DNA from 4 places in the Peribacillus sp. NPDC097198 genome. Region 4 is predicted to be linked to each of the others. Evidence: riboswitches for the same ligand, from Rfam matches in the RefSeq annotation. Region 4 holds a riboswitch; each other region holds the start of a gene.
The links. A riboswitch is a leader RNA that binds a small molecule or an ion and turns the genes downstream of it on or off. The one in region 4 is predicted to bind cobalamin.
Positions count from the first base shown of each region.

Region 1: another riboswitch for cobalamin. It lies ahead of ACIQXQ_RS18850 (hypothetical protein); the one in region 4 lies ahead of ACIQXQ_RS03850 (ribonucleoside-diphosphate reductase subunit alpha).
Region 2: another riboswitch for cobalamin. It lies ahead of ACIQXQ_RS02405 (helical backbone metal receptor); the one in region 4 lies ahead of ACIQXQ_RS03850 (ribonucleoside-diphosphate reductase subunit alpha).
Region 3: another riboswitch for cobalamin. It lies ahead of metE (5-methyltetrahydropteroyltriglutamate--homocysteine S-methyltransferase); the one in region 4 lies ahead of ACIQXQ_RS03850 (ribonucleoside-diphosphate reductase subunit alpha).

Region 1 is NZ_JBIWDO010000015.1:47,651-55,032, forward strand. It holds gene ACIQXQ_RS18840 (VWA domain-containing protein) at 1-1,018, shown strand, start outside; gene ACIQXQ_RS18845 (ABC transporter substrate-binding protein) at 1,157-2,107, opposite strand; gene ACIQXQ_RS18850 (hypothetical protein) at 2,111-2,656, opposite strand; cobalamin riboswitch at 2,819-3,038, opposite strand; gene ACIQXQ_RS18855 (AAA family ATPase) at 3,227-4,183, shown strand; gene ACIQXQ_RS18860 (DUF58 domain-containing protein) at 4,183-5,370, shown strand; gene ACIQXQ_RS18865 (transglutaminaseTgpA domain-containing protein) at 5,360-7,382, shown strand, end outside.
Region 2 is NZ_JBIWDO010000001.1:496,341-504,631, reverse strand. It holds gene ACIQXQ_RS02420 (ABC transporter substrate-binding protein) at 1-623, shown strand, start outside; gene ACIQXQ_RS02415 (FecCD family ABC transporter permease) at 638-1,636, shown strand; gene ACIQXQ_RS02410 (ABC transporter ATP-binding protein) at 1,633-2,481, shown strand; cobalamin riboswitch at 2,603-2,780, shown strand; gene ACIQXQ_RS02405 (helical backbone metal receptor) at 2,947-3,912, shown strand; gene ACIQXQ_RS02400 (FecCD family ABC transporter permease) at 3,875-4,930, shown strand; gene ACIQXQ_RS02395 (heme ABC transporter ATP-binding protein) at 4,937-6,409, shown strand; gene cbiB (adenosylcobinamide-phosphate synthase CbiB) at 6,406-7,371, shown strand; gene cobD (threonine-phosphate decarboxylase CobD) at 7,346-8,291, shown strand, end outside.
Region 3 is NZ_JBIWDO010000013.1:4,228-12,518, reverse strand. It holds gene chbG (chitin disaccharide deacetylase) at 1-421, shown strand, start outside; gene ACIQXQ_RS18065 (hypothetical protein) at 472-792, opposite strand; gene ACIQXQ_RS18060 (ABC transporter ATP-binding protein) at 943-1,950, shown strand; gene ACIQXQ_RS18055 (ABC transporter permease) at 1,992-2,783, shown strand; gene ACIQXQ_RS18050 (ABC transporter permease) at 2,788-3,573, shown strand; gene ACIQXQ_RS18045 (acyl-CoA thioesterase) at 3,614-4,090, opposite strand; gene metE (5-methyltetrahydropteroyltriglutamate--homocysteine S-methyltransferase) at 4,083-6,389, opposite strand; cobalamin riboswitch at 6,529-6,726, opposite strand; gene ACIQXQ_RS18035 (potassium channel family protein) at 7,009-7,431, shown strand; gene bcp (thioredoxin-dependent thiol peroxidase) at 7,494-7,964, shown strand; gene ACIQXQ_RS18025 (aminopeptidase) at 7,976-8,291, shown strand, end outside.
Region 4 is NZ_JBIWDO010000002.1:166,407-174,697, forward strand. It holds gene ACIQXQ_RS03825 (GNAT family N-acetyltransferase) at 1-434, opposite strand, end outside; gene ACIQXQ_RS03830 (hypothetical protein) at 544-1,038, shown strand; gene ACIQXQ_RS03835 (cold-shock protein) at 1,242-1,439, shown strand; gene ACIQXQ_RS03840 (flavodoxin domain-containing protein) at 1,505-1,924, opposite strand; gene ACIQXQ_RS03845 (ribonucleotide-diphosphate reductase subunit beta) at 1,914-2,966, opposite strand; gene ACIQXQ_RS03850 (ribonucleoside-diphosphate reductase subunit alpha) at 3,009-5,303, opposite strand; cobalamin riboswitch at 5,440-5,621, opposite strand; gene ACIQXQ_RS03855 (manganese-dependent inorganic pyrophosphatase) at 5,910-6,839, shown strand; gene ACIQXQ_RS03860 (hypothetical protein) at 6,888-7,034, opposite strand; gene ACIQXQ_RS03865 (SulP family inorganic anion transporter) at 7,116-8,291, opposite strand, start outside.

The sequences.
Region 1 (7,382 bases), on a different contig from region 4:
TTTCGAAGCATTCGACCCTTCCATTGAAACGGCGGTAACAGAGATGCCAGGTGGAATCACCATCGACGGCAGTGGTGAATTGGGAATCGACGTGAATATTGCAATTTTGCTTGACGCAAGTGGGAGCATGAACCAAAAAGTAGGCGGGAAAACAAAAATGGAGCTGGCGAAAAAAGCGATTAATGAATTTGTAGCTTCCCTTCCGGAAGAGGCAAATGTCATGCTCCGTGTCTATGGGCATAAAGGAAGCAACGATGATAAAGATAAGAAGATATCCTGTGATAGTACGGAAGTGGTTTATGATTTGGCCCCATATAATAAAGGGGACTTCAGGAAAGCTTTAGATAAATTTAAACCGACAGGATGGACACCGATTGCCAAGACCATTTCGGAAACAAAGAAAGATTTTGAAAAAGCGGGTTCAGAAGGTCAAAATATCATTTATGTCGTCAGCGATGGAATCGAAACCTGCGACGGTGATCCAGTGAAAGCAGCTAAAGACTTGCATGATTCCAATATTGAACCAGTGATTAACATCATAGGGTTCGATATGGATAGTGAGGGGCAAAAACAATTACGTGAAGTTGCTGAAGCTGGCGGAGGGAAATTCGAAATGGTCAATAATGCCGATGATTTCAATAAGATGTGGGATGAAGAGCGTAGAGATCTGTGGAACCAATGGTGGAATTGGGGCAATGAAAATTGGAGTACCGTTCGGGATGAACAAAATAAGAAGACATCGTCTTTACTTGATGAAAAAAACAGTTTTTCTAGGCTTTCCTCTGATGAAAGCAATCGCATGTATGAGGCTACGAGTTATTTAAAGGATAAGAAACAAATAAATTATGAGACTTGGGAGGAAGCTCGCAGTTTAGTCAAACAACGCCGTGAAATAATAAAAGAGTATTATGACGAAAAATATGAAGAATTGAACACGACAGTGAAAAATGAAGGGGAGGGTTTAAAAGAATCAATTAAAAAGAAAGAAGAAGAAATGAAAGAGAAATATAAAGATTAATAATCAAAGGGGCTGTCTAATAGCCCTCTTTCAAGAGGATTCATGCACAAAATAAAAGGCAGAAATGTTGTTAAATCAACGTTTCCGCCTTTTATTATATATACGATTTCGGCGTAATTACCCCTTTTGAGTGTGTCTTTATTTGAATAATTGCGGATATATGGTCTTTGCAGTTAGTTCTACGGCTTCTCCGATACGCGGTCCGGGACGTGACATGACGTCTTCGCTAAGCTGATATACTTGGTCTTCCTTCACGGCGCTGACATCTTTCCAACCTTTACGGGATTTGATTTCATCCACAGCATTGTCCACATAGCCTACGGTTGTGATGATGGCATCCGGGTTGCGCTTGACGACTTCTTCATCTGCTATTTTCGCCCAGCCCTTTTGGTCGGCAAAGATATTTTCGATACCGGCAGACGCCAAGATCTCTTGCTGGAAGGTTTCAGCTCCCGCTGTATAGATTTCCGGAGAAGGGCTGATTTCGAAATATGTTTTTTCTTTAGAATCAACACTCGCCACTTTTTCTTCAACATCTTTGATTTGTTTTTTTATGTTTTTGACTAGGTCATCCCCTTGGTCCGTTACGCCCATGACTTTGGCAATTTGATCAATATCGCTATATACATCATCAAAGGTCACGGCTGATTTAATAATGAAAATGGGAATTCCCGCATCTTCAAGCGGCTTTAATGCTGCTTCATCGCCAATTGTGTAGGCAATGATGGCATCCGGTTTCAAAGAGATGATTTTTTCGGAATTGATCGTCATCGAATCAGAGACACGCTCGACATCTTTAGCTTCCTCAGGATAGTTATCGAAATCTGTCGCTCCAATCACCTTATTCCCTACACCAAGGGCATATAAAATCTCCGTATTACTGGGTTGAAGTGAAACGACCGTTTCCGGAACCTTATCAAATGTGATTTCTTTTCCACTATCATCGGTGACGGTATAGGATTTGACTTCTTCAGTTGTTGCAGGATCTTTTTTCTCTATCGATTTCTGATCATCATTCGAGGCACATCCTGTAAGGAAAAGGGCGACCATCAGAAGGGCAATCCAACTGGATCTTACTGTTCTTATCATGTTTTATTCCTCCGTTTTCTTTTTCATTGTTTTGGTTGGATAGGATTTGCTGATAAAGGGAATCTCTTCGACACCCAGTTGTTTATTGACATAGACAGCCATCACGAATAGAACATTGGCAAGCAAATGAGCATAATCAAAAAGAATCGCGGGCACATCTTTTTCCGTACTGACTTTTTGCAAGGCACGGACGGATTTCTTGGCTTCACTACGGCAAGTATGCAAAATACAGGCTGCCGTCGATCCTTGGGGTAGCACAAATGTTTCGATGCGTTCTTTCACTTCAGCGACATAATAGTCATAGATTTCACTTAGGCGGTTTAGACCGTCTTCGGTTATGGCCAATTTCCCCCGGGCAGAACCATTTAAATGATAAGCCATCGGCAACAGTTCCATTAAATCCCTGTAGACTTCAGGAATCTCTTTCGTGAACGACGCTGCCAGTCCCATTTGAGTCGTCAATGAATCGGTGCGAATTTCATAATCAACGGTTGAAACTGATTCGCGCATGAATGGGTAGCATAAAAAGCGGGCATCCTTCTTTGCCATGATTTTTCCTCCTTTTTAATAATGTGAATGACCTTCGTATTGCTTTTCGGCGCAAAAGAAAAAGCCGACCAAAGGTATTGGTCGGCAAACAATCATCTATGTATCTCGAACGGAAAAAAAGATGGAAGATTGCCGTACAATCCTCCTAACTTCCGAAGAGCAAAATACGATAAAAAAAAGGCAGGTCTCCTGGCTCGTGCATCATTTTACTCTAAGAACCTTCCCATTTGGATTGAATGAATGGTATCGTGCGTGCGGATTCATTCACAAACAGTGGCATATTTCTTATTTCATTAGCACTTACAGTTGCGGAAACAGCTTCGGTTTTACACCGAATTCCCTATTAAGCTGACAAGTCAGCACCTATTTTCTGCAAGGTTTATATTCACTTAGTACCAGTCTATCATAATTAATTACTTAAATAGTGAAAAGATTTCAAGAAATCTCTTTTATAGGGGTATTATTCTAGTAAACTCACTTTGTAAGGATAAATTGGAGGTTAATGTAAAATGGATGTCGAATAAATAAGGGTTAAGCATGAGTGATTTACATAATCATGGGAGGTAGAGAATGGTTTATAAACAAGTGAATCAGAAACTGGATATGATTTTGGAAAACATTGAAAAGGTCATTATTGGAAAAAGAGATATAGCAGAACTAAGTCTTGTGGCGCTCCTTTCTGGTGGACATGTCTTATTGGAAGATGTCCCGGGCGTGGGGAAGACCGTCTTGGTCAGGGCGCTAGCGAAGTCCATCGGGGCGGATTTCAAACGGATTCAATTCACGCCTGACTTGCTACCGTCCGATGTAACGGGGGTATCGATTTTCAATCCGAAGGAACAAGAGTTCATCTTTAGACCGGGGCCAATCATGGGCCATATCATTTTGGCCGATGAAATCAATCGGACATCACCGAAAACGCAATCCGCCCTACTTGAAGGAATGGAAGAGGCAAGCGTGACGGTGGATGGTGTGACAAGGAAACTGGAACAACCGTTTTTCGTCATGGCCACTCAAAATCCAATTGATTACGAAGGCACATACCCACTTCCAGAAGCACAGCTAGATCGTTTTTTATTGAAAATGAAGATGGGGTATCCGGAAGTGGCAGAAGAGATAGAAGTGTTGCATCGGGCCCAATATACGGCTCCGATTGAAGAATTGGAATCCGTGATTTCGTTAGAGGAACTGATAGATTTGCAGATAGAGGCAAAGGCCGTGATCGTGGATGATACGATAAAGACGTATATCGTCGAGTTAGCTAATCAATCACGTAAGCATGAAAGTGTATATCTTGGGGTGAGCCCACGTGGATCGATTGCCCTAATGAAGGCAGCCCAAGCCTATGCGCTCCTAAAGGGAAGGGATTACGTTTTACCTGATGATGTGCAGCATTTGGTACCGTTCGTTTTTACCCATCGGCTAATCCTTAATCCGGAAGCGAATTACTCGGGGGTGAATGCTGAGATGGTGATACATGAGGTAGTGGCTACGACGCAGGTACCCGTGAAGAGGGCCGTGACCTAATGAGGAATGTGCTTACCATACTGAAGAAAAACAGGAATGTCTGTGGGATCATAGTGCTTATGCTCATTTCCTTTTGTTTTGCGATGTTTCAAGGCGGGTTTATCAGTTGGTTCATTTTCTATACCTTTTTGCCGTTCGGTGCGTACTCTATGATTCTGCTGTTTTATCCACTTCAGGCTTTTGAAGTGGAGAGAAGAATTAGTAAACACGAATGCCAGGCCGGAGAGTCGGTAGATATGACATTGGTATTCTCCCGGAAAAACAGACTGCCTCTTTTATATATGGTGGTAGAAGAGGATTTGCCGATGGAACTGGAAAAGAAAACATTGGTTTTTCCAGGATTTAAACAATCCTTCCAATTGACATATACCCTGGAGAATCTGCCAAGAGGAGAACATGTCATCCAATCGGTTCGCTTCAAAATAGGGGACTTCTTTGGACTCTATGAAAAAGAAGCGACAGTGCATGCCCCTTTGAAACTCACCGTTTTCCCGGCTTATCAGGAGTTGAATTATAAACAGTTGGAGCATGTCTTCGATCAAGGACAAGTTGGTACGACGAAAAAAATACAGCGGGAACATTCGGTCGTGTCCGGAATCAGGGAGTATCAGCCGGGTGATCAATTATCCTGGATAAATTGGAAGGCAACGGCCCGAACAAGTGAAATCATGACGAAGGAATTTGAAGTGCAGAAAAACCGTGATGTATTTATTATGCTTGATGAGTACGCCTCTCCCTTCTTCGAAGAAGCTATCGTACTTGCGGCCTCTTTGGTGCATGCCTTGATAAAGAAGGGTATGGATGTTGGGTTAACCAGTACGGGATCAATGGAGGCCGTACCGGCTAAAGGAGGCAGTAAACAGAGGAGAAGACTCTTTTACCGTCTTGCAAAATCAAGGGCCACACATACAAACGTCTGGAATGGAAAGAAGAACAAGGGAGTTGTACCATCAAACGCTTCTGTAATATTCATTGTGTCCGAATTAACGATGGAAAAGATAGAAGGTTGGAATGCATTTACCGGGAATAAAGCGATGACGGTATTTTGCGTGAAAAGTCAGGGAGACTTCACGGGTGAGGAAATACGTGCGAAGTCGGTGGCGTTGGCTCGTGGAATAAAGTTGGTCTTCTTTGAACAGGGTCACCTTCAAAATGAACGAACCGAGGTGAAGGCAAATGAACGCTGATTCTACCAAATCGGAAAGGTGGATGCATGTTCTCTTATATATATTTGGTCTTCTATTGATTACCGAATGGTTACGACCCGTAGAGAAGCTTACGGATACAGGAAATATCTTGATTTTCATTATCTTTGTGTTATTTTCCTTGCTCCTACACTATTTTGGTATCCACTGGTTTGTGCGTTTCATCCTCGTAAGTGCCTTTATATTAATTGCGGTCCATTTCTTGTATTCGTCAGATCCTTTCCTGACCTTCAAATGGCTTACTGGTGATTTGCTGGATATAACGGCTAACGTTTCGAATATGTATGAGGGGAAGTGGGAGCTGCTTTCCAACCCCTTTAGAACGCTGTTGTTTTTCGTGCTTCTTTGGCTTGTGACATACTTGATTCATTACTGGGTGACGGTGAGACGAAACATATTTTTACTTTATATATTAACGATCATTTTCCTATCGATTCTCGATACATTCACACCATATGATGGGGATATGGCCATGATCAGGATCATCATCATCGGGTTTTCGATGCTTGGTGTGTTGGCCATGCTACGCTTGTCCATACAAGAGAGATTGGTGTTTTCAGGAGGTTCATTCAGTAAATGGGCCATCATGCTAGCGGGGATGCTGTTAGTAAGCGTCCTCGTTGGTTTCACTGCTCCGAAGTTCGCGTCACAATGGCCGGACCCTGTACCGTTCATTGTTTCTTATTCCGATAAGGTGACAGGAAGTGATGAAAGCTCCGTTGAAAAACGGGTGGGGTATGACGAAGATGATTCATCACTTGGTGGGTCGATAGAGCCGGACAATACGGTCATTTTTTATAATACGACCAATACCGGACACTATTGGAAAGTCGAGAACAAAGATATCTATACCGGAAAAGGGTGGGTTTCCGTTGAGGGAATGGAAGACTATATCAGTTTCTCTAATGGTCAGGATTTGAAGGATATAAAAGAATTTGAGATTCCTGAAGTGTTGAAAACGGAAGACATGAATACAAGGGTAACCATGATGGAAAGTTACTCTCACCTTCTTCATCCCCAATCAGGGTACCTGAAGAAGGTAGAGGCTGAGAACGGAGATTGGTTTAAATATTATACAAATATGGACAAGTACATTTCGGTAGACGAAGGCAGTAAGCCCCTTAGCACGAAAGAATATGAACTGGTTTATGAAATGCCTAGCTATGATCTGGCTGACTTACGGAAAGTTACGGAACAGGATGAAACGATGGATGTCCTCATGGAAAGCAATACACAGCTTCCGGAGGGATTGCCAACCCGTATCTATGAACTGGCCAACGAACTTACGGCGAATGAGGATAATTGGTACGATAAGGCAAAGGCGATAGAAAATCACTTCGACGGTCCTGAATTCAGCTATTCCAAAGAAGACATTCCGTATCCAGGCGATAATCAGGATTATGTGGATCAATTCTTGTTCGAGACCCAAATTGGGTATTGCGATAATTATTCAACGGCGATGGTCATTTTATTACGTGCCGCCAACATTCCGGCAAGATGGGTAAAGGGATATACGGAAGGGGAGAAATCAATTTATAAAGGTGAATCCGCCTATAAAGTGACGAATAATAATGCCCATTCATGGGTGGAGGTTTATTTTTCAGGATTGGGATGGGTACCATTTGAGCCTACGAAGGGATTCAATGGGCAAATGGATTTTTACAATTCGGATTTGAATTCGGAAAATACGGAGGAAACCGAGCAGGAAGACAAAAAACTAGTGGAGCAAGATGAGACACAGACTAGAGAGCGCCCGGATACACCCGAAAATGAACCTGGATCAACTAAGAAAAGTGTCCTTTTAAGCCAAAATACTTTAATAATGTGGAGTACCGGTATTATTTTATGCATAGCTTTACTTCTTGTTGTAGGGTATTTGTATAGAAGGAAATGGCTCCCTTTTGTACAAATCCTGCGGTTAAAAAAGAAAACCGGTCCATACTTTGTACAGGCGTACCAATTATTATTGAAACAGTTGGTCCGGGCAGGGTTAG
Region 2 (8,291 bases), on a different contig from region 4:
ACAGTTGGTTGGAACTGACTGGGGAAATTACGGGCACTACCGAAAGAACGGACAAGTTCTTGGAAAAGGGCCAAGCCGTTCAAGCCGAATTGGATAAGAAATTAGATGGCATTAAGGATAAAGACAAGCCTAGAGCATTAATCCTCTATCAGCACAGTGATAAAAGCATCATGGTCGGTGGGAAGAGCTTCTTTAGTAACCAATGGTTAAATGCTACAGGGGCCTATGATATAGCAGCAGAAGAAGTTACAGGAACAAAAGAAGTCAATATGGAACAAATCTACAAATGGAACCCGGATATCATCTACATTACGAACTTTTCGACAACTCAGCCTGAAGACCTAACGAACAATACAGTGAACGGACAAGATTGGAGTCAGGTCAGTGCTGTACAAGAAGGAAATGTATATAAAATTCCGCTGGGCATCTATAGATGGTTCCCACCAAGCGGTGATGCACCTCTTATGTTAAAATGGATGGCTCAGAAAAATCATCCCGAGCTATTTGATTATGATATGAAGGATGAAATCACGGATTACTACTCAGAGTTCTATGATTATGATGTAACGGAAGAACAAGTAGAGAACATTCTTCACCCATCTTCCGAAGCCGCAAAACAGTAAAGTAGGGAATAAAAATGAAAAAATGGAAAACGGTCCTCTTCTGGATATTGCCCATTGCGATGGTTCTCCTATCATTGAGCATCGGACGCTTTGGAATGGACTTAGGGACTCAAATTAAAATATTGCTTTCAACTGTGTTTCCAATCGAGCCAACATGGACACAGATGGAAGAAACAGTGGTCCTTCAAATACGTCTGCCACGAATTTTACTGGCCTTGTTAATCGGTGCGGGCCTATCGATTGCAGGCGCCTCTTTCCAAGGGATGTTCGGCAACCCCTTGGTCAGTCCCGATATCCTAGGAGTGTCTGCAGGTGCTGGGTTCGGTGCTTCCCTTGGGATTTTATTATTGGGACATGGTTTTGCATCTCAAGTCTTGGCACTTGGCTGTGGTTTAGCCGCCATCGTTTTCACGTTCATAATCAGCGGCAAAAAAGATTCACCGGTCTTCATGCTTGTTTTGGCTGGGGTTGTCACCTCCGCCCTTTTCCAAGCGTTGATCTCGTTAATTAAGTTTGTCGCCGACCCTGAGGAAAAGCTGCCAGCCATCACATACTGGTTAATGGGAAGCCTTGGAACGGCCACATACAAGGATTTATATGTGGGTGGACCAATCATCCTTGTCGGCATCTTGATTTTATATTCACTACGCTGGAGAATCAATTTACTGACCTTACCTGAGGATGAAGCAAAATCGCTAGGTATCCCGGTCACTAGATTGAAGTGGACGGTCATTCTTGGTGCGACGTTAATTACGGCTTCATCTGTAGCGATAGCCGGTATCATCGGCTGGGTAGGACTGATTATCCCTCATGTGGCAAGAATGCTCGTCGGGAACAACAATCAACTTGTCCTGCCGGTATCCCTATCGATTGGTGGCGCCTATTTACTCCTGATCGATAACCTGGCACGTTCTGTAACCGCTACGGAAATTCCGCTATCGATATTGACAGCCATTATCGGCGCACCATTCTTTGCGATTCTACTTAGAAAGACAGGAGGTGGGTGGTCATGAAAATCGAGGTGCAGGGAGGGAATTTTTTCTATGCTAAAAAAAGAGAGAAAGCTCCTTTTCTTTACCAGACCGACATTGACTTTTCGTTGAATGACGGAGAGATCATGGCGATCCTTGGCCCGAACGGTGCCGGTAAAACCACGATGCTGAAGTGTATCACCGGCCTTCTTGATTGGAAAAAGGGTCAAACGCTCATCGACGGAAAGCCGCTTACTGCGCTATCACGCAAAACGATCTGGAAACGAATCGGTTATGTTCCTCAGGCACATAAAATGGTTTTCGGATTTACTTTGGAAGAGCTTGTCATTATGGGAAGGGCGCCTTATATCAGTACGCTGTCCCAGCCTTCTGCAAAGGACCGGGAGGCTGCCATCGCTGCTCTTGAAATGGTTGGCATTGCGCACCTTGCCAAAAAGTCCTGTAATTCCGTCAGTGGTGGGGAATTGCAGCTGGCCTTGATTGCCCGGACGCTTGTATCGGATCCGGATGTATTGATTCTTGATGAGCCGGAATCGCATCTTGATATTCAAAAGCAAATCGTGATTTTACAGACACTTAAGCGGTTATCGAAAGAGAAGAACATTTCTTGTATCATAAACACGCATTATCCGAACCACGCATTCTACTTGGCTGACCATGTTTTAATGACTGCCAAGGAAAAGCGTGTGGTGTATGGCGAAGTCCGCGAAGTGATGACGGAAGCCCGGATGAAAGAGTACTTCGGAATCGAAATGAAGAAAATCATTTATGAGGAAGAGGATGACTTTTTGATTGAAACGATGGTGCCGAAAGATCTAGGTCTTTTACGTGATCAAAGTACATGCCGTTTTAATAGTGACATCTAAAGCTATAGAAGGCAGCCATGTGATGGTTGCCTTTTTGCGTTCCAAATCTTAATTTAAAGTAATCTGAAATATCATATAATACGATTTCCTAAATGGTGTATAATGAAAGGCAGTGAAATTATATACATATGAACAATTTGGTGTCTGTAAGGACTTGAAAGGGAAGTTGGTGAAATGCCAACGCGGTCGCGCCACTGTAAATGGGAGTTAACGGATGTATACCACTGTATGAATAATATGGGAAGGTGCCGTTAGCAATGACCATGAGCCAGGAGACCTGCCAAAATTGTACACCGGTAACCACGCGGATGGGGAGGTGTGTGGCAGAGCTATGTCCCTTTTTTGTTCCGTTGCCATACATGCATCCTCCGTTTTGATGGGGGATGCTTTTTTGTATGTCTTTTGATATTCGCAACACATGTGTGAAGGTCCAGAAATGAACTCAAAAATGATGGAGGTTTTAAGATGAGGAAGATATATAGTTTCATGCTTGTGATGGGATTGATGGTCGGTATACTGGTTGGCTGTAGCGATGCCTCCCAGGATGGAACAGGAGAAAACCAGTCGACAAAACAAGCTGTTAACCAGGGCTTCCCGCTTTCGTTACAAGATGCAGTGGGTAACAAAGTCACCATCGAGCAGAAACCAGAAAAAATTGTTTCATTAATCCCAAGTAATACAGAAGCGGTCTTTGCGCTAGGTTCGGGTGAGAAAGTGATTGGAGTGTCTGAAAATGACAATTACCCGGAAGAAACGAAAGATATTCAGAAGATAGGTGGAATGGAAATAGATACAGAGATGATTTTAGCCTTGCAGCCTGATATCGTTCTTGCTCATGAGAGTGCCCATAATTCCAAAGAAGGAATCCAACAGCTTAAGGATGCGGGTATTCCAGTTATAATCGTGAATGATGCTAAAAGCTTTAAAGAAGTGTATACGTCTATCGAGATGATTGGAACGGCAATAGGGGAACTGGATAAGGCAAAGGAAATCGTCAAGACGATGCAGACCAAGCTGGAAAAGATCAAAGAAAAGGCTAAGGCAATCAAGAGTGAGGATAGAAAAAGTGTTTTTGTAGAGGTTTCACCGTCACCTGAAATCTATACAACGGGAAAAAATACTTTCATGGATGAAATGCTGGACATCATTTCAGCGGATAATGTCGCAGGTGAATTGGATGGCTGGGTAAAACTCGATGAAGAGTCGATGATAGCGGCCAACCCGGATGTCATCATTACAACCTATGGTTACTACACAGGAGATCCAGTCAAAGAGGTAACGGGAAGAAATGGATGGGCCGACATTCAGGCAGTTAAGAATGGTGAGGTTTTCGATGTCCATTCAGATATTGTCACTCGTTCCGGTCCTAGGCTTATAGAGGGAGTAGAGGAACTTGCCAAATCAGTCTATCCGAACGTATTTAAAAACTAAACGGGCATTGGCCTATGTATTTGCCCTATCATTTTTGGTTATTTCGATATTGATCGGTATTTCCTTAGGATCGGTTTCCGTTCCGATACCAGTGCTTTTGCAAATCATTGGCAAGGAAGTCCTTCATTTGCCCCTGGCCATGGAACCGGATGGGACACTGACGAATATCGTGATGAACATCCGCCTGCCGAGGGTCGTGCTTGCAGGTTTGGTTGGGGCATCCCTTGCAATAGCAGGGGCAGCATTTCAGGGATTGCTCAGGAATCCCCTAGCTGACCCCTATACCCTGGGAATATCCTCAGGGGCTTCGCTTGGTGCAGTATTAACGTTGTTTTTGAATTTGTCACTGCCGTTTTTTGGCCTATATACACTGCCTACATTAAGCATTCTTTTTTCATTGTTGACGATTTTTTGCGTATTGACCTTTGCAAGAAAAATGGATCGTTCCATGAAGGTAGAAACGATTATTTTAACCGGTATCATTTTCAGCTCGTTTTTAAGTGCTTTCATCTCATTGATGATTGCATTGACGGGTGAGGAGTTAAGGCAAATCATCAGCTGGCTGATGGGAAGTGTCTCGATGCGTGGTTGGAGTCATGTCACGATCATTTTGCCATTTTTCCTCCTTGGTTCTCTCGTTTTGATGATGAATACCCACGAATTGAATGCCATGACATTTGGGGAAGACCGTGCGAGGCACCTAGGCGTGAATGTTCAGCGGAGGAAGATGCTGATTCTGATCGCCGGCTCGATACTGACAGGGGCTGCCGTTGCCGTATCAGGGACGATTGGCTTTGTAGGGCTGGTCATCCCCCATTTGGTCCGCAGGATTTGGGGGCCAGACCATACGCATCTGTTGCCATTATCAATGATTGTGGGAAGCGGATTTTTAATATTGGCTGATCTGGTGGCACGAACGATCATCGCACCGACAGAATTGCCGATAGGTGTTATTACTTCGCTTATCGGTGCGCCGGCATTCGCATTTATTTTATTAAAGAGACGGAGAGAAGGGTAGAAGTGTATGCTTGAAGTTAAAGGGTTAACAGGAGGATATGATAATAAAACGGTTTTGGACTCCGTCTCGTTTGATGTAAAAAAAGGAGAATTATTCGGTATTCTTGGTCCGAATGGAAGTGGGAAAACGACGCTATTGGGGATGCTTAGCGGTATCCTGCCGTATCAGGCGGGAACCATCGATATTAAGGGGAAAGACCTACAGGGATATTCGTCCAAACAACTGGCACAGGTCATCGCCGTTTTGCCGCAGCATTCCTCATTGGCTTTTTCCTATACAGTAAAAGATACCGTGGCCCTTGGGCGATATGCGCATCAAACAGGGTGGTTTCATAGTTGGACGTCTGAAGACGAAGAAATCGTTCAACGCGTGATGATGCAAACGGGAGTGGCAGTCTTTCAGGAAATGCATTTTGAACGTTTGTCAGGTGGGGAAAGACAACGTGTTTTGTTGGCACAAGCTCTTGCACAAGAACCGGAAATCCTTTTTCTCGACGAACCGACGAACCACCTGGATCTGTCTTATCAAAAAGAACTTCTTGATTTGATGAGGAAAATGGCTAAGGAACAACAATTGACGGTCATTTCAATTTTTCACGACTTGAACTTGGCTGGCTTATATTGCGATCGCCTGATGTTGCTTGAAAAAGGGCGAGTCCAAGTGATTGACGTGCCGAATGAAGTGCTTCAGCAGGAGCGGATTCAGGAGGTATATAGGACAAAGATCGAAAAACATCCTCATCCTGCCTTACCTAAGCCGCAAATGTTCATTGTACCCGAGAAGCATACAGGAGAGCTGGACCCTTTGGAGATCAATGAAAGTTATCTGAACCAGGCTCCGGAGTTCCTTCATTTAAGTTCACCCATTCCGCTTAGAACCATGTCATCCGGCGTAACTGGTTCGGGAACGGGGTGGCATCAGCACTTTGTTAATCGACATGTCCACTACGATTACAATTGTGATGACCATATTGCTGAAATGGCTGACTATTTGAAGACATACGGATTTGAACCGCAGGAAACCGTCGGAATGATGACGGCCGTGTTTTTGGATACAGTGTCATATCGACTTCTAAGAGATGAGGGTTTTTCGATATTCATCATGGTAACAGCGGGGGTAGGGAATGCCATCGATGCCTCTTTGGCAGACAGGCATTCATGGACTTCATCGCCGGGTACGATCAATACCTGGGTTTTCGTGAATGGCCATTTGGCGGAAGAAGCGTTCATTCACTGTATCGTGACAGCTACCGAGGCGAAGGTTAAAGCGCTTCATGACCTACATGTCTTAGATCAGGTGACAAACACATGGGCGACTGGAACATCGACGGATAGCATCTTGATTGCAGCAACACAAAGAGGAACCACCCTCCGTTATGCGGGTACCATCACGCCCCTCGGGAAGTTAATTAGCCGTGGCGTTTATGACTGTACGGTGGAAGCGATTGAAAATAGTAGGAAACGGATTGAAAGCTTATGATTTTTCACCATCTTTATGCAATCACATTGGCATTTATCCTAGATTTGGTCATTGGCGACCCTCCTGATTGGCCACACCCGGTTAAATGGATAGGATTGCTTATCAATAAACTTGATGAAGCTCTCAACGAAGGGACAAGAAAGAAGCGGAATGGACTGTTCATGCTACTGCTCATCTTGCTGCTCGTGTTGGCGGCCACAGGCATCACCGTCTATTTAGCGTATAGAATCCATCCTGCTGCCGGTATCATCTGGGAAGCGCTACTCATTTCCACCACGATCGCTCAAAAGAGTTTAAGACGGGCGGGAATGGATGTTTATCGACCATTGAATACACGGGATATGGCCAAGGCGAGGAGGAAGCTTTCTTATATTGTGGGCCGTGATACGGCAGATCTAGATGAACCGGAAATTGTTCGGGGTACCGTTGAAACGGTAGCGGAAAACACGAGTGACGGTATTACGGCTCCCCTGTTTTGGGCTGCCATCGGAGGCGCGCCACTTGCCATGATGTATAGGGCAATCAATACATGCGACTCCATAGTCGGATACCAAAATGATAAATATGCTGACTTCGGATGGGCTTCTGCCAAGCTTGACGATCTAGTGAACTGGATTCCGAGCCGTTTAACCGGTTTTTTGATGCTGATTGGATCAAAGTCAGTCCATAACGGCTGGAAGGGGCGGTGGGCTATATTATTCAAGGATGCCCATAAGCACCCAAGTCCGAACAGTGGGTGGTGCGAAGCGGGTGTTGCAGCCATCCTGGGCGTTCAACTGGGCGGAAGGAATATGTACAAAGGTGTGGTGTCCAATCGAGCTAGAATGGGCCTTCCAATTGTTCCGCTAGAAGCGATTCATATAAAAAAAACGATTACCATCATGCATCGGACTTCTTTTTTATTCCTGTTGATGCTTTGGTTAGGAGGACTTTTATTTGCAATTACCAACTCATGGCTCTAATCCGCATTATCTTTACAAAGCACTGGGAATCGAAATGCCACAATCGTATGTGGACTTCAGTGCCAATATCAACCCATTGGGTCCACCCTCTAGTATAAAACAGAGATGGTCGGGGTTTTTTGAGGGTATCCTCGACTACCCAGATCCACATGCCGTAGAGCTGACACATATGATAGCAAAAAAAGAAGCACTTCATGAAGATTCTGTACTTGTTGGAAACGGGGGAGCGGAAATCATAACGCTTGTGGCGAAAGAACTGGCGAATAAACGAGTGTTAATCATTCAACCAGCCTTTGCCGAATATGCCGAATCTTGTTTGGCAGCAGGTTGCGAGGTCGACTTTTTTCAACTGGAAGCGCCCAGGTGGGAACTGGACTTGGATCGATTACGTCCGCTTTTGCCTCAGTATGCTGCCATCTTTTTATGTACGCCCAATAATCCGACTGGCATTTCTTATAAGGAGGAGACAGTACGGGAACTAATCGAAGCATGCCAAAAAGCCCAATGCATGATGGTGCTGGATGAGGCCTTTTATGATTTTACGGATAATGCCTTTTCCTATGCACCTCTTATTAAAGAGTTTCCTCATTTGCTCATTTTACGATCAATGACGAAAATTTTCGCGATACCTGGATTAAGGCTGGGTTACCTATTGGCTGACCCGACCATTATTACACGGGCCAAGACCTTCAAACCACATTGGAGCGTCAACCATATCGCCCTGGAGGTAGGCAAACTCTGTTTGGCAGAAGAAGCATATATGAGTAAAACAAGAGCATATATTCAAAGGCAAAAAAGGGATTTATTCCGCTTTTATAAGGAACTGGATATCGAGGTCTCTGAAAGTACGGTGAATTTTTACTTAGTGAGGGACGAGTCTCTTTCCCTGTTTCCCTTTTTACTGAAAAGGGGCATCGTGC
Region 3 (8,291 bases), on a different contig from region 4:
CCTATCATTGGGGCTGAAACCGACTCACATTGATAGCCATCACCATGTTCACGGCTTGGAGAAGGTTTATCCCATCGTTGAAAAGATAGCGAAAACGCATAGCTTGCCGGTTCGGAAATTGGATGGGGCACTTCATGGTTATCAAGAGGTGAAAAGGACAGAGAAATTGATAACGGATTTCTTTGGATTGGACCTGACGACAGGCCATTTAGTTGATATCTTGGATACAAGTCTAACTTCCGAGACAGTCGAAATCATGTGCCATCCCGGGTATATAGACGAATCGATACTAAACGGAAGTTCCTACGCCCTGCCACGTGTAAAGGAAATGGCCGTCCTGACAGACCCATTGATCCAAAAAGCCATAGCCGCGCGTGACATCGAACTAGTCTCCTATAAAGAGCTGGGAAATAGGGTCTGACCCCCAATCCAAAGAGCTGGAACCCTTGATGGTACAGCTTTTTGGATGAATTATTTCGTTTGGGAAATGGGGTCTGACCCCAAAGTTTCACTTATGAAGGACATTATATCTAGGATGGTGCTTGGGTTTTCGATGTTGAAGGTTTGGCGTTTGATTTCGCCTTGGGCCTGGTAGTAGGTTACGTGTCCTGTTCCTTTTTCTTCATTAATATGTAAATGAAAGCTTAGTGGGGTATTTTCGATGGACCCGGACGAATCCCTTTGGACGATCTGGCACAATAGTTGGTCGTATTCGTCCTCGTACAAGAAATCATACCGTAATTCCAGTACGATTTTTTCGATTTGCGTGAGCAATAACTTTTTTATATTCATAGCGATTAGTCTCCTTTTTATAGGTAATACATACATCGTCGAAATTCGCCCAACCCAGGATATCCTGAATCCAGGCATTTTTATTGTTTAAAAAGCTGAGGTTGGCTAAACTATTTGATTAGGACAAGGAATATGGAGGAAAATAACATAATGAGCAATGCAATTCAGGTTAATCAATTACGGAAGGAATTCAAGTCGGTTTCAAGCCGTTCCGGATTAAAAGGGGCCTTCCGCGACTTACTTACAAGAAATTATAAAATCGTGCCTGCTGTCAACGATATCAATTTTACTGTAAAAAAGGGTGAGATGGTAGCGTATATCGGGGAAAATGGGGCAGGCAAGTCGACGACGATCAAGATGCTGACGGGGATTTTGGAGCCGACGTCCGGTGATATCATGGTCAATGGCATGAATCCGCATAAAGAACGGGAAAAGTTCACCCAGACCATCGGGGTCGTCTTCGGGCAACGATCGCAGCTTTGGTGGGATATCGCCGTCCAGGAATCCTTTCGGCTGCTGAAAAAAGTATATAAGGTGTCTGATGAACAATATAACGATCATATGGCACATGTAATCAAGACGTTGGATATCGGGCCGTTACTCGATAAGCCGGTGCGTAAGCTGTCCCTTGGCCAGCGGATGCGTTGTGAACTGGCTGCTGCCTTGATACACAATCCACCGTTGCTTTTCCTGGATGAGCCGACGATCGGTCTTGACGTGTTAGTGAAAATGAAAATCCGTGAGTTTCTGAAGGAAATCAATGAAAGATACAACACGACCATCCTTCTGACCACGCATGACTTGGGGGATATCGAGGCCTTGTGCGAGCGGGTGATCATGCTTGATGAAGGTCAAATCATTTATGATGGGGAATTGCAAAGCCTGAAAGATAATTGGGCAGAGGAAAAACAGGTCCACTTCCAATTCATCGAACCTGTCGAACTGAATGAACTGCAATCCTTACCGTTATCCTTTCACGTCAATTGGGAGCACGATGAAAAGAATCATGCATACATAGCCGTGTTAAAAGAGGAAAGTGATCATATTTCACAACTTGTCGCCGCTGTCGTTTCACATTTTAAAATCAAGGACGTCAAAATCCATGAAACGTCCATCGAAGAGATTGTTCGTAATATTTATGAAGAAGGCACGGTCTGACTCTTTCAGAAAAAGTGTGTCTACCAAGAAGGGAGAGGACCATGGGAAAGTATCTTGCGATGATTCGCATGCGTTTTTTGATGATGCTTGCGTATCGAACCGATTATTATACCGGTATTTTAATTTATAGCATCAATATTGGTGCTTATTATTTCTTGTGGAATGCGATATATGGAGAAAAAAGTTCCATTGAAGGGCTATCCAGCATGCAGATGACCACCTATGTGGCGGTTGCCTGGATGGCGCGTGCCTTTTATTTCAATAATATTGACCGTGAGATTGCCGATGAGATCAAGGACGGCAAGGTCGCAATCGAGATGATTCGACCTTATAACTACTTAGGAATGAAGACGATGCAAGGCCTGGGTGAGGGGATTTTCCGTTTCTTTTTCTTCTCCATACCAGGTATGCTGCTCGTCGCCATCATTTTCCCCATCCATTTGCCAAATGAACCGGCAACATGGGGGCTTTTCGGAATTTCCCTGTTATTCAGCTTCATCATCAATACGCAAATCAATTTGCTAACGGGAATCACGACATTTTTCTTATATAATAATGCTGGATTGATCCGGGCAAAACGTGTCATTGTTGATTTGTTTTCAGGCTTGTTATTGCCTATCAGCTTTTATCCAATCTGGGCACAGGACATCATGAAGTTTCTGCCGTTTCAAGGAATCAGCTATGTCCCGAGTATGATTTTCACAAATGGATACGGAACGGGAGACATCGGCATGGCTCTTTTACAGCAATTGATCTGGGTCATCATTCTCGTTATCCCCATCCAGGTTTTATGGATAGTCGCAAAAAAACAGCTGATTATTCAGGGAGGTTGATGGGATGTTCTACGTATCAATGTTTTTTCAATATGTGAGTCAATATATGAAAACGAGATTGCAGTACCGGGCTGATTTCGTCATCGAGATTCTTTCTGATTTGTTGAACCAAGTCGTGAATCTGGTGTTTATCTTAGTGGTCTTCGGACATACGGAGTTCCTAAGTGGGTGGAGCCGGGATGAAATCATATTCATATACGGTTTTTTCCTTATCCCGTTTGCGTTATTTTCATCCTTTTTCAACATCTGGGATTTCAACGATCGCTACATCGTCAAAGGGGAGATGGACCGGATTTTAACAAGGCCGATTCACAGCCTGTTTCAAGTCATCTTAGAGCGGATTGAGCTTGAATCATTATTTGGTGTCGTGACCGGTTTGATCATCATCTTCTATTCCGGTGTTTCGTTAAACCTGGAACTAACTTGGTATGACCCGATTCTCTTCATCATCTTTGCAATCGGCGGGGCACTCGCGTATGCCGCCATCTTTGTTGCGATTGCAAGCATCGGCTTCTGGTCTGATGCCAAAACGTCCATCATGCCGATGATGTATAACATCGGGAACTACGGGCGCTATCCGGTTGATATTTATAATAAGGTCATCCGCTTTGTTCTGACTTGGGTGCTGCCGTTTGCCTTTGTCGGTGTGTATCCCGCTTCCTATTTTCTTAGAAAAGAAGAGTGGTACGCGTATGCATTCGCCACACCTGTTATAGGGGTCGTCTTTTTCATGATCTCAATCTTCATTTGGAATCAGGGTGTGAAAAGGTACCGCGGAGCAGGAAACTAAAAAAAATCCCTTCAACAATTTTGTTGAAGGGATTTTTTGCTTATATGCGTTTGTTTTTTCTCTCGAGATATCTAGCTTGTGCTTGGACGTACTGCCGCTTTTCTTCTTCCGTTTCCGGTTGGACCTGTGGAACCGGTATAGGCTTTCCATCTTCGTCTATCGCAAGCATCGTTAAAAAAGCGCGGGCGGTGAGTTGCTTTTCGCCAGTCAACAGGTTCTCCCGTTCTACTTTTACGAATACCTCCATTGACGTTCGATGGGCACAGGTGACATAGGCTTCCAAATTGATAGCATCCCCGGTCTTAATGGGGGCCAGGAAGTCAAAGGAGTCGCTTGAAGCGGTTACGACCGGTTTCCGGCAGTGGCGCATCGCTGCAATGCAGGCGATTTTATCCACATACGCCATCACTTTTCCACCAAAGATGGTATTGTGATGGTTCGTATCAGGTGGAAAAACGAGGTCCGTTAAAAACGTCCGTGACTGTTGAACGGGAATGCCTGTTGTTAAATCAGTCATTTTCCTGTTGGACCAATAGCTTATTCCGGACAACCGTTGCGGCTTCGACCATATTTTTCAGTGAAGCGACGGTTTCTGGAACGCCCCTTGTTTTCAGGCCACAGTCAGGGTTAATCCAAAATTGGTCTTTATCCAGTACCTTGATGCCACGTTCGATCATATCGACCATTTCTTCCACTGCAGGAACGCGAGGGCTATGAATATCATACACACCAAGGCCGATTCCTTTTTCATATGTTTTCTCCTCGAATGCGGAAGCGAGCTCGCCGTGGCTGCGGGACGTTTCAATGGAAATCACATCAGCGTCCAGGGAAGAGATGACATCCATGAAGCTATTGAAATCACAATAGCACATATGGGTGTGAATTTGTGTTGTGTCTTCGACGCTCGAAGTGGAAATCAGGAATGAATGGACCGCCCAGTTTAAGTACTCATCACGGTCGCTTTTTTTCAATGGAAGGCCTTCACGCAGGGCTGGTTCATCGACTTGGATCATTTTGATCCCTGCTGATTCCAGTGCCTCTACTTCTTGTTTCAAGGCCAATGCCAATTGATAGCAGATATTTTCCCGTGAAATATCGTCACGGACGAACGACCAGTTCAGAATCGTAACAGGACCGGTCAGCATTCCCTTCACCGTTTTTTTCGTCAAGGCTTGTGCATACACACTTTCTTTGACCGTCATCGGATCGATGAAATGGACATCTCCATAGATAACGGGAGGTTTGACACAGCGGGAGCCGTATGATTGAACCCAGCCTTTTTCAAGGAAGACGAAGCCGCCCAATTTATGGCCGAAAAACTCGACCATATCGGTTCGTTCAAACTCCCCGTGCACAAGGACGTCCAATCCGATTTCTTCCTGGATATCAATCCATCTGCCAATCTCCTCGTTCACGAATGCTTCATATTGATCAGCCGTCCATTCACCGCGTTTGAATTTCCCGCGGGCCTGTTTAACTTCCGCGGTCTGCGGAAAGCTTCCAATTGTCGTGGTTGGAAGGAAGGGCAGGTTGAAATACGCCTGTTGTTTTTGATAGCGCTGTTTAAATGGCAGGGTACGGCCATGGGATTGCTGCTTCGCCTGTTCGACAGCGGATTGAACGTCTTTATGGTTTCTGGCCTTTGAATTATTTAAGGTCTGCCATGCAGCTTTGTTTGCCGTCACCTTTTCTTCGATTGATTCTGGACCTTCGTTGTTTCCTCTGACCAAAAGTGTGATTTCTTCTAGTTTCTCATCAGCAAAGGCAAGGGCTTCTTTCACTTCGCTAGCTAGTTCTGTCTCGTTTCGAACCGTCACTGGAACATGTAGCAGGGAGCAGGAAGGTTGAAGCCAAATTCGATCTTCGGCTACGTGTTTCGTAATGGACTCGACCAACTTGATTTTTTTCGTCAAGTCAGAAAGCCAAATGTTTTTCCCGTCAATCACACCGGCCCCAAGTATTTTATCTTGCGGGAAACCGACTGTTTGAAGATTGCTGAGATTTTTTCCTTTGTCATGGACCAAATCAAGGCCGATTCCTTGAACGGGCAAGTCGATCACTTCTTGGTAGTGTTCTACAGCATCAAAGTATGTTTGCAGCATGATGTTCAGGTTGGGGACAGCTTCGTTCAATTTTTCATACAGGTATGTAACAGTTTTCATCTCGTCTTTGGAAAGGGAAGAAACAAGGGAAGGTTCATCGATCTGCACCCACTTCACGCCTTCTTGTTCCAGCTCTCGCAAAATTTTTGTGTATAAAGGCAACAGGCTCAGGATGATGGCCGGAAGATCACTTTTTTCATAGCCCTTTGACAAAGAAATGAATGTGTAAGGTCCGACTATAACCGGTTTCGTATCGATTCCTAGTTTTTCCTTGGCTTCGCGGTAAGCGGCAAGCGGCTTGTTTTCTGTCAACGTAAGCTGGGACTGTTTTAGCTCTGGAACGATATAGTGATAATTTGTATTGAACCATTTCGTCATTTCGGAAGCGACTTCATCCTTGTTCCCACGGGCCATTGAATAATAAACGGAAAGGGGGACCATGCGACCTTTATAAGCCGAATAGCGTTCTGGCACCAGGCCGAACATGACGGACATATCGAGCATTTGATCATATAACGTAAAGTCGTTGACCGGGATGATATCGATGCCTTGATCTCTTTGTTTTTGCAAATTGCCTAAACGGATCGCTTCCAATTGCGCCATGAATTCCGTTTCATTTAATGTTCCAGCCCAATAGGCCTCTAATGTACGTTTCCATTCACGATCCTCACCGATTCGTGGGTACCCTATATTACTACTTTTCAACACATCCATCTCCTTTTAATGAAATAACAACAAAAAAGCATCCCTAACCGTCAAAAGAGAAAGTTAGAAATGCTTAAAATAAAGGGGCACGAAAATACCCCTTATCATTATAAGGTCCCTAACACCTCCCTATCTCCCGTAGGTTAAAACAGTGTTGTCGAAATAGGCAGGTCTCCTGACTCAGGGAACTCTTACTTAGCACTAAAAGCCTTCCCAATCCAAAAGGACCAGTGGCATCAAACAAAAGCGCTATACATTCCCATTACAGTGGCGGGACCGTGCCGGAATTACACCGGACTTCCCTTTTAATCCTAAAAGCTTAGGAACCTATCTCCACATATGAAATTCACAAAAAACTCCGACCGCATAAACACGGACGCTGAAATTTACAAAATATTATAAAAACTTAACCCATCTTAGCATACCCCAACCAAATGGGTCAACAAGGAAAAAGTCGGGAAATGGGGTCTGACCCCCACCATATGGCACAAGAACCCATGCTGTATCTATGTTTCCTAGATGGTGCAGTAGCTGGGAAATAGGGTCTGACCCCTAAAACGAGCATATATTGACTCGGAAAAGAGTATGTATAAGGGAAGTGGGTTGTTTTTGAAATGAGGCGTGGGGGATGACCTTTTATATTTTGATTGTGGGGATTATCTTTTGCATGGTGATGAGCATTCGGACCTTATTTCTTTCTGAGTCGGAGGCAAAGAAGTTTTCTCTTGAAGATATGCTGTGGCTCGGCAATTTATATGCGACATTATTAGTCGGTTTTGCACTGATTTATTTATTATACGAGCTTCAGAATCATTCGGTGATTCTTGATATGGGCAATCGCTTGGATGGGACCTTTTCCGAGCAGCTGAAGACCTCATTTTATTTTAGTGCGATGACGATGTTCTCCGTCGGATATGGGGATATCTCCCCAATCGGCATTGGCCGGATGATCGCGACAATCCAAGCATTCATTGGCTATACGCTTCCTGCGGCATTTGTGATCAGGGCTGTCATCGATTTTGAACAGAAGGAAAGAAAGAACAAGAAATGAAAGTTGTGTTTCTTTCAATTATTGGGTACGCTTACCATGATGAAAGAAATGGAGGGTTTAGAATGACGGTCGAAATTGGAGAAAAAGCACCAGACTTTCAATTACCAGCAAACAACGGAGAACAAGTTACCCTATCAGGATTCAAGGGTAAACACGTTGTATTATATTTTTACCCAAAAGACATGACACCCGGTTGCACGACGGAGGCTTGTGATTTCCGTGATGCTAATGAACAATTCGAAGAGCTTGATGCTGTCATCATAGGCATTAGCCCGGACCCGGTAACACGTCATGAAAAATTCATTGAAAAACATGGGTTGCCTTTCCTGTTGCTTGCTGATGAAAAGCAAGAAGCCGCTGAATTATATGGCGTATGGAAATTGAAAAAGAACTTCGGTAAGGAATACATGGGCATTGAGCGTTCGACTTTCCTGATTGATAAGGAAGGAACGATCGTTAAAGAATGGCGTAAAGTCAAAGTAAAGGGCCACGTCGAAGAAGCGTTGGAAACTCTTCGTGACCTAGAAAAATAAGGTACAGGCTAATGAAGGATGAGCGACTTATCAAGCTTGCCAAGCAGCTGATTCATCATTCACTGAGGCTGCAGGCGAAAGAGCGAGTCTTGATCCGTGGGCCTGTTGCAGCAAAGGCCCTATTGAAGGAACTGATTGACGAAGCCTATAGAATGGGGGCCTATCCTTATGCGGAACTTGAAGATGACGAAATTACCAGTCATCTGCTAAAAGGGAATGTTAAGGAACAGCTCGATACCTTATCGAAATGGAATTATAAGAAATACGAAGATGTGGATGCAGTCATCATCATATCGGGCGATGGAAACGAAGGGCGAGGAGTGAGTG
Region 4 (8,291 bases):
TATAAACTAATGAAAAATTGAGGTGCGACTTCCACGTCTTTCTTATGAATAAAGCCATTTTTTTCATACAGTTTACGTGCAGGCATGTTCAAGGTACCGGTCGAAACGGATAGCTTCTTCCATGGAATCGTCAGTTGTAGGTGGGTAAGAAGGGCCTGTGCAATGCCTTTTCGGAAATGATCTGGGTGTACGACCAATCGGCAAATCTCTATCAGTCCATTTTCACTTTTATAGGAAATGGCCCCGGCAACCGTATCGTCAACAAAAAAACCGATAAATGTTTCTTTGCAGCGTAAGAATTGATTAAACGTTTCTACCAATGGAGGTATTTCGTCAAACCCAACCAATTCCGCTTCCACTGCATAGGCTTTTTTTTGAAGGGAAAACAGTTGTTGTCCATGGATGGAGCGTAATTCTGGAATATTCATCATCATGCGTAAATCATCTCCTTAAAATCCATTATAATAGAAGTAGGTAAACAGAATGATGGTTTCTTGTGTTATAATCGACAAACAAGATGAACTAATGAAATGAGGAAGAAATTTGTTAACATTTGAAGAAAAATTAAGTATCATTGAAACTTTCCCGGAATTAGAACGGAAAGATGTTTCACTAGGACGCGTCAATTTCCATTTTCCCGGCAGTGTTCAGGAGAAGAAAATTGTCGTACAGCACCTGCATCCGAATGGCAATGGCTTCGTATACGCAGGGCATTTGAAAAAGAAGGAAACAGACCGCAAAGGATTCATCAATATACGTGACTATTCCGAAGAGGAATTAAAAGCATTGATCAAAACTGCCCTATCCTATTTATCCGAACCTCCTGTTATGCAAGAAGAGGAGGCGGACGATGAGTTCGCTAGGTTGGAGGGAACTTGGATTGGCCGTGAAAAGCAGGAGCTTTCGCTTGTTAGAGAAGATCAGCTTTGGAACGTATACTCAGGACCGAACTTAGAGGAGTGTTTCGAAAGTCCAATCGAAGCGGAGCGCTACTTATTGGATGAAGGATTCCGTCAAAGCAAAAAAAGAAAAATGTAGAATTTTAGGATAATTTGTCGGCAAAATTACTCCCATTAATATTGTTTTCAGTTAATTACCCATGATATAATATGGGTAATTATTTTTGTTCGGAATAAGTTGTTTGATAGAAGGATTTACCGTTTTAGGGTTCCTCTTGAGACATTATCCAGAACCAAAAATAGTATAAAAATGGATTTTTTCCAAACACAGGAGGAACTAACATGGTACAAGGTAAAGTAAAATGGTTCAACGCAGAAAAAGGTTTCGGTTTCATCGAAGTTGAAGGACAAGACGACGTATTCGTACATTTCTCAGCTATTCAAGGTGAAGGTTTCAAAACACTTGAAGAAGGCCAAGAAGTTTCTTTCGAAATCGAGCAAGGCGCTCGTGGACCACAAGCTGCTAACGTTCAAAAATAATTGAATGTTAAAAAAGACCCCAATTTGGGGTCTTTTTATTTTGTATTTACAAGCTTGGGAGTTTGTTAGTTTGTAAATAGAGAGGCGAACTTTTTTATCCTGGGTAGGTCCGCTTCTTGATACATTTGTTCGATTTTCAATGTAGCGACCAATTGGCTCTTGGCAAATAGCATGTCACGAAATTGGTCGACGGCTCCGCAAAAATGATTGTAATTGGTTTCACCCGTTCCGAAGACTCCTGTTTTCAGGTGTGAAATCGGCATTTGCTCTAGCTCCGAATAGAAGGCGGACATTCTGGCAGGAAGCTCGCCATTTCCCCAAGTATAAGTACCGACAATCAACGAATCATACTCATGCACTGTACGTATATCAAATTCAAGAACCCGAAATAGCTCTGCTTCGGGCAAAAGGGATGCAAGGACTTCAGCAAGCGCCTTTGTATTGCCGCCTGCCGAATGATGGACGATGGCGGTTTTAAAGCTCATCGAACCCGTTGCTTGCATTTACTTGGCTATAGGTCCTTGATTTTTGCTCGAAGAAGTCGGTCTTCGTCAGCCCGATGGATTCATCGTCGAACGTTTTGATCCAGGGCATCGGGTTTTCACTATACTCTTGATACAAGTTTTCAAGTCCAAGCATGCGTAATCGTTTGTTGGCGATATATTCGATATACTCGTTGAACTCTTCCAAATCGAGATCTGCTTTCGTTTGGATATCCTCAAGCATATATTCGGACCATTCCTTTTCAAGCTCGACGGCCTTTTCAATCGTCGTATAGATGAACTTCGTATTGTCTTCATTATTCAGTTCCGGATATTCATACATTAAAATTTGTATAAGCATGCCAATGAAATCGAAGTGGACCATTTCATCGCGATGAATATAGGAAATCATCGTTGCCGAACCGGTCATGAGATTTTGCCGGCCCAGATTGTAGTAGAAGGCGAAAGCCAGGTAAAAATAGATCCCTTCAAGGTTCGTGGAATGGATGAGCGCCTCGAATAAGTGCTGAGGGCTAGGATCGTCCACAAATGTTTGGTAGGCATCCACGATCGGTTGGTTCCGCTTGATCACTTCCGGGTGTTCTTTGATCCGGTCAAAAAGCTGTTTTTGCTTGCCGACAGGAATCAAGGAAGCAAGGATGTAAGAATACGATTCATTATGAATGGATTCCTGCTGGGCCATGTTGGCGAGGATCGCCTTTGCTGCCGGATCCTTGATGTATCGAAGGATCTCCACTAATGTTGGTGTTTGCAGGCTGTCCATCCCGGCAATCATCGTGAGGATGTCGAGGAAAGCATCCTGGATATCCTCATCCAATTCACCCCACTGCTTTTTATCCTGAATCATGTTCACACTCGATGGCTTCCAAAAATTGTTGATGAGCTGTGTATAGGTATCATAGAATTTTTCATACTGAATGTCGTTCCAAAGGAGAAAGCCTGAAGCTTCTCCTTTGAAAACGCCGGTTGCCTTGGTAGGATGGGTTGGTTCGAGCATCCTGATTTTCTTGATATGGTTTGTCATCTGTAAAATCTCCTTCAATAAAGTAAATTCCATTCCCACTCGTTAACTGGAGCAGCTCTCACAGGCATTGTCGTATTCGGATGAAGTGGAACGAAGATAATAAGTCGATTTCAATCCGCTTTCCCATGCTGTTAGGTGGATGTCCAATAACACTTTAGCCTTGATCGTGTTTTGTACATACAGGTTGAAGCTGATGGCTTGGTCGATATGACGTTGACGTGCTGCATTTTGTCTGATGCTTTCCTTTTGGTCCAAATGGAAGCGCGTTTTTTTATAGTATTCATACGTAGTGGGCGTCAATCCAGGCGCTGTCACTTTAAATTTGAAGTTTTTCTTTTCTTCATAAAACTCGATTTCATATAACGGGTCGATGCCATCCGTGGAATGACCGATTTTGGCAGTCGATGAATTGGGGGCGATTGCCATTAAATAGCCGTTTCGTGTACCATACTGCTTTACTTCTTCTTTTAATTCCAACCATTTTGGATCTCTATAGTCACGAAGGTCGAAATACTCCCCCGTTTGCCAATCGGACCCTTCGAAGTATGGGTAGGTTCCTTTTTCCTTGGCCAATTCATTGGATGCTTTAATGGTTAAATAAGCGATTTTCTCATATAAGGTATCGGCGTACTTAACGGCTTCATCGGACTCCCAGTAGATATTTTGCGTCGCCAGTAAATGATGCCACCCGAAAGTTCCTAAGCCGATGGAGCGGTAGCGCTTATTCGAAATGGAAGCTTGCTTGACCGGTAAGGTATTCACGTCAATGACGTTATCGAGCATGCGGATCTGAATCGGGATCAGTCTCTCCAATACATCGCTCTTCACCGCGCGAGGCAGGTTGATGGAAGAAAGGTTACAGACAACGAAATCCCCGCTTTTGCGAACTACGACGACATCGCCATCTTCCGTTTCATATTCGTCGGTGATCGTTGAAGGGCTTAAGTTCTGGGCGATTTCCGTACAAAGGTTAGAACAATAGATCATCCCTTTATGCTTGTTCGGGTTCTTTCTGTTCACTTCGTCCCGGTAGAACATATAGGGTACGCCTTCTTCTAATTGTGAAATCATGATGCCTTTCATAATGTCCATCGCTTTGATTTTCTCGAAACTATAGCCTGGAAGTATGCCATTCTCCGCCGCCTCTACAGCAAGGGCGTAATGGTCCCTGAAACTGCCTTCCCCTTTTTTCTCGTCATAAAAATCTTCGAGGGAGAACCCAAGGGTTTGCTTCACGGTATGCGGGTCGAAGAGATACCAATCTTTCCGGTCGCGCACGGCTTCCATGAATAAATCGGGGATGCAGACGCCCGTGAAGATGTCATGCGCCTTTAAGCGGTCGTCGCCGTTTTGCGTCTTCAAGTCAAGGAAGCTCATGATGTCCTTATGCCACGCATCCAGATAGATGGCGATTGCGCCTTTACGTTGCCCCAATTGATCGACGCTGACGGCCGTTTGGTTAAAGAGGCGAATCCAGGGAGTCGTGCCTGAACTGTTACCGGAAAAACCGCGGATATCAGAACCAAGCGAACGGATTTTCCCGACATATAGACCAACGCCGCCCCCGAACTTGGAAACTTTTGCGGCATCATAGTTTGATTGATAAATTCCGTCGATGGAATCCTCGATTGCATCGATGAAGCATGAGCTCAATTGCCCGTGTGTCTTGCCGGCATTTGAGAGGGTAGGGGTCGCTACCGTCATATATAGGTTCGACATTGCCCAGTAGGCTTCTTTGACAAGCTGCAGTCGGTGTTCCGTTTTTTCCAGTCTCATGATTTCCATGGCAATGATCATGAAGCGCTCCTGGGGAAGTTCATAGACCTTGTCTTTTTTTGGACGGGCTAAGTAGCGATCATTCAAAAGATAGATTCCGATATATGAAAATAGTTTATCTTTTTCCGGATCGATGACCGAACCCAATTCTTCGATTTCCGTTTTTGTGTAGGAGTCGAGAAGCTCTGCTTTATAAACAGGGTAACGTTGGCCTTCATGCTGCTGAGAGAGTTCTTGAATCAATTCATAGAAAGGTCCATAGTTCCGGCCTTCATAGCCCCGGTTCTTTTGGGCATCACGATACATGGTATTCAATAGTTCCCTTGCGGCGACGAATGTCCAGTCTGGGGCATCGATATCGACACTTTCAAGTGCAAGCTGGATCAACTTTTTCGATGTTTGTTCTTCTGAAGCATCACCTTTTCGATCGAGCCATTTAGTAAAACGCTTTTTGAACTTTTCCATATCAAGACGGCCTTCGAAATCCTTGGATAACATGTCCAGCTGGGTTGAATTTGTTTCTGTGTCATTTTTTATGGTAGGGTTATATGTTTGAGTCATAAATGTTCCTCCTCTTAAATGTACGCGAATAAAAAAAACCGCCCAATAAATTGAGCGGATCAAACGATAGGATAAAAGAGCCATGAAAAAATAGCCGTTACACTATCGTTTCATCATCTCAATCCCCGAAGAATAAGAAACTTGAAAAAACCAGGCAGGTCTCCTGACTCATGATCATCCTACTTTGAGTCCTTCCCGTATAGAGAGCTATACAGTGGTTTTCTCATTTCGTCACATTTACAGTTGCGGGGACAGTTCCGGGTTCACACCGGATTCCCTTTTCAGCCATCTCTGGCACCTTGGTTAATAATTCTATATATAGTTATTTATGTTGTTGGAAAAGTCAATATCTAGTATGTATGCTTATATTATCGTAAGCCATCCATGCTGATAATTCAACATATATATTTGTGAAAAACTGATTCATATCTATTGACAAGGTCGGATAAAGGAAGAGGATGATGAAAGAATATAGGGAGGAATACAAAATTCCATCGCGGAATGTCAGGGTTTTTGTGTTAAAATAAATTGCATAGCAAAACTAGGGATTCTGGTTATGAAAAGAAAAATCCCTGCCAAATCATTTAGGAAAAAGGAGAAAAAATCGTGGAAAAAATATTAGTTTTTGGACATAAGAATCCGGATACCGACACTATCTGTTCAGCAATCGCTTATGCTGACCTAAAAAAGCAGCTGGGCATCCAAGCTGAACCTGTTCGTCTTGGTGAAGTGAATGGTGAAACACAATATGCGTTGGACCAATTTAAATTCGAAGCACCCCGCCTTGTTGAAAAAGTGGCTGGGGAAGCGGATGGCGTGATTTTAGTCGATCACAACGAACGTCAGCAGAGTGCCGAAGACATTGACCAGGTACGCGTATTGGAAGTCATCGACCATCATCGTATCGCTAATTTCGAAACAAGTGATCCTTTATATTACCGCGCAGAACCAGTTGGCTGCACGGCTACTATTTTAAATAAGATTTATAAAGAAAACGGAATTGAAGTGCCTAAAGCCATTGCAGGACTTATGCTTTCAGCCATCATTTCCGACTCTTTATTATTCAAATCGCCTACTTGCACGGAGCAAGACGTCGCAGCTGCTATGGAGTTAGCGGAAATTGCTGGCGTGAATGCTGAAACATATGGCTTGGAGATGCTAAAAGCGGGTGCTGACCTGAGTGACAAAACCATCGATCAGCTCATCACACTTGATGCAAAAGAATTTTCAATGGGAACGGCAAAAGTTGAGATTGCTCAAGTGAATGCTGTTGACCCGAATGAAGTGCTTGCAAAGCAATCAGAAATTGAAGCAGCGATTCATGCAGTTATTGCCGCGAAAGAATTGGATTTATTCTTATTCGTCGTAACGGATATCTTAACGAATGATTCCGTTGCCTTGGCTCTAGGAGCATCAGCGGATGCAGTGGAGAAAGCGTATAACGTAACATTGAATAAGAACATTGCTGTATTGGAAGGCGTCGTGTCACGTAAAAAACAAATTGTACCAGTTTTAACCGACATCTTCGCTAAGTAATAAAAAAAGGACTCGAAGCCACTTTGAAAGTGGCTTCGAGTCCTTTTTTCAATTCAACGCTTCATTCTCTTTTTCATACGCAATCACGATAAGCTCTTTGTTGGATTCCTCACGTATTTTGCCTTCAAAGAGTTTTAACTCATTGAGAAGGTCAGGTGATAAATCTGCTGCAGTATAATCCTGTTCGGATGACATGGTTTTCCCTCCAATCCAGAGTATCATTCACTCTAGTTTGGCGGTTCATCAAGAATTTATGCAGGGAAGCCATGCATCCTTTTACTTTTCATATGAGGCGAGGTTCTTTAGCAGCTGAGAACTTTCCTGATCAAGTCCGAGCACTTGAACCGTTTTCCCCTGTACTCTGTATTTTAAGATGACTTTCTCGACGGCGCCTACAGCCGAGGCATCCCATATTTTCGAATTGGAAAAATCAATGATGATGGAATCTGCTTTTTCCTTCGTATCAAACTTCGAAATGAAGTCTTGGACCGATGCAAAAAACACCTGGCCTTTTATCCGATAAGTGATTTGCCGAGCCTGGTTGTCCGCTGTTTTCTCGACAGACACTTTCGAAATTTTAGCCGAGAAGAAAATCATACTCAAGAGTACCCCGGCGAATACGCCTTTGGATAAATCATGCGTATAAAGAACAACGATAACCGTTACGATCATGACTATCGCCTCGGTTTTAGGAGTGATCCGAAGTCTCTTCAAGGAGGACCAATCAAAAGTCCCGATGGAAACCATGATCATGACCGCAACAAGGGCGGCCATCGGAATTTTAATGAGGACATCATTCAATAACACGATCAAGATTAACAAAAAGGCCCCGGCGACGAAAGTGGACAGCCGACCTCGTCCCCCGGATTTGATGTTGATACCGGATTGTCCAATCATTGCACATCCGGCCATCCCGCCGAAGAAACCGGCCACGATGTTCGCTATTCCCTGACCTTTGGCCTCCCGGTTTTTATTGCTATCCGTATCGGTCATTTCGTCAACGATTTGAGCCGTTAGTAAGGATTCAAGCAATCCGACAAACGCTAGGGCAATGGAATAAGGAAAAATGATGGCCAATGTCTCGAATGATAAAGGGATATCCGGAATCAAGAACATGGGAAGAGCCTCGCTCAATTGCCCCATGTCGCCTACGGTCCGTACAGTAGCCCCTGTTGCAACGGCCACGATGGTCATGAAGATGATTGCGACCAGCGGGGAAGGGACGACCTTGGTTATCCGTGGGAAAAGGTAGATGATGGCGAGTGAACCAGCTGTCATGACATACATGACCCACGTTTCCCCTTTGAAATGAGTGAGCTGAGCCATGAAGATCATAATGGCCAAAGAATTCACAAAGCCAGTCATAACCGGCTTCGGTATAAACTTCATGAGCTTCCCAATTTTAAAGACGCCCAGTAGAATTTGAAGGATCCCAGTTAATATGGTTGCGGC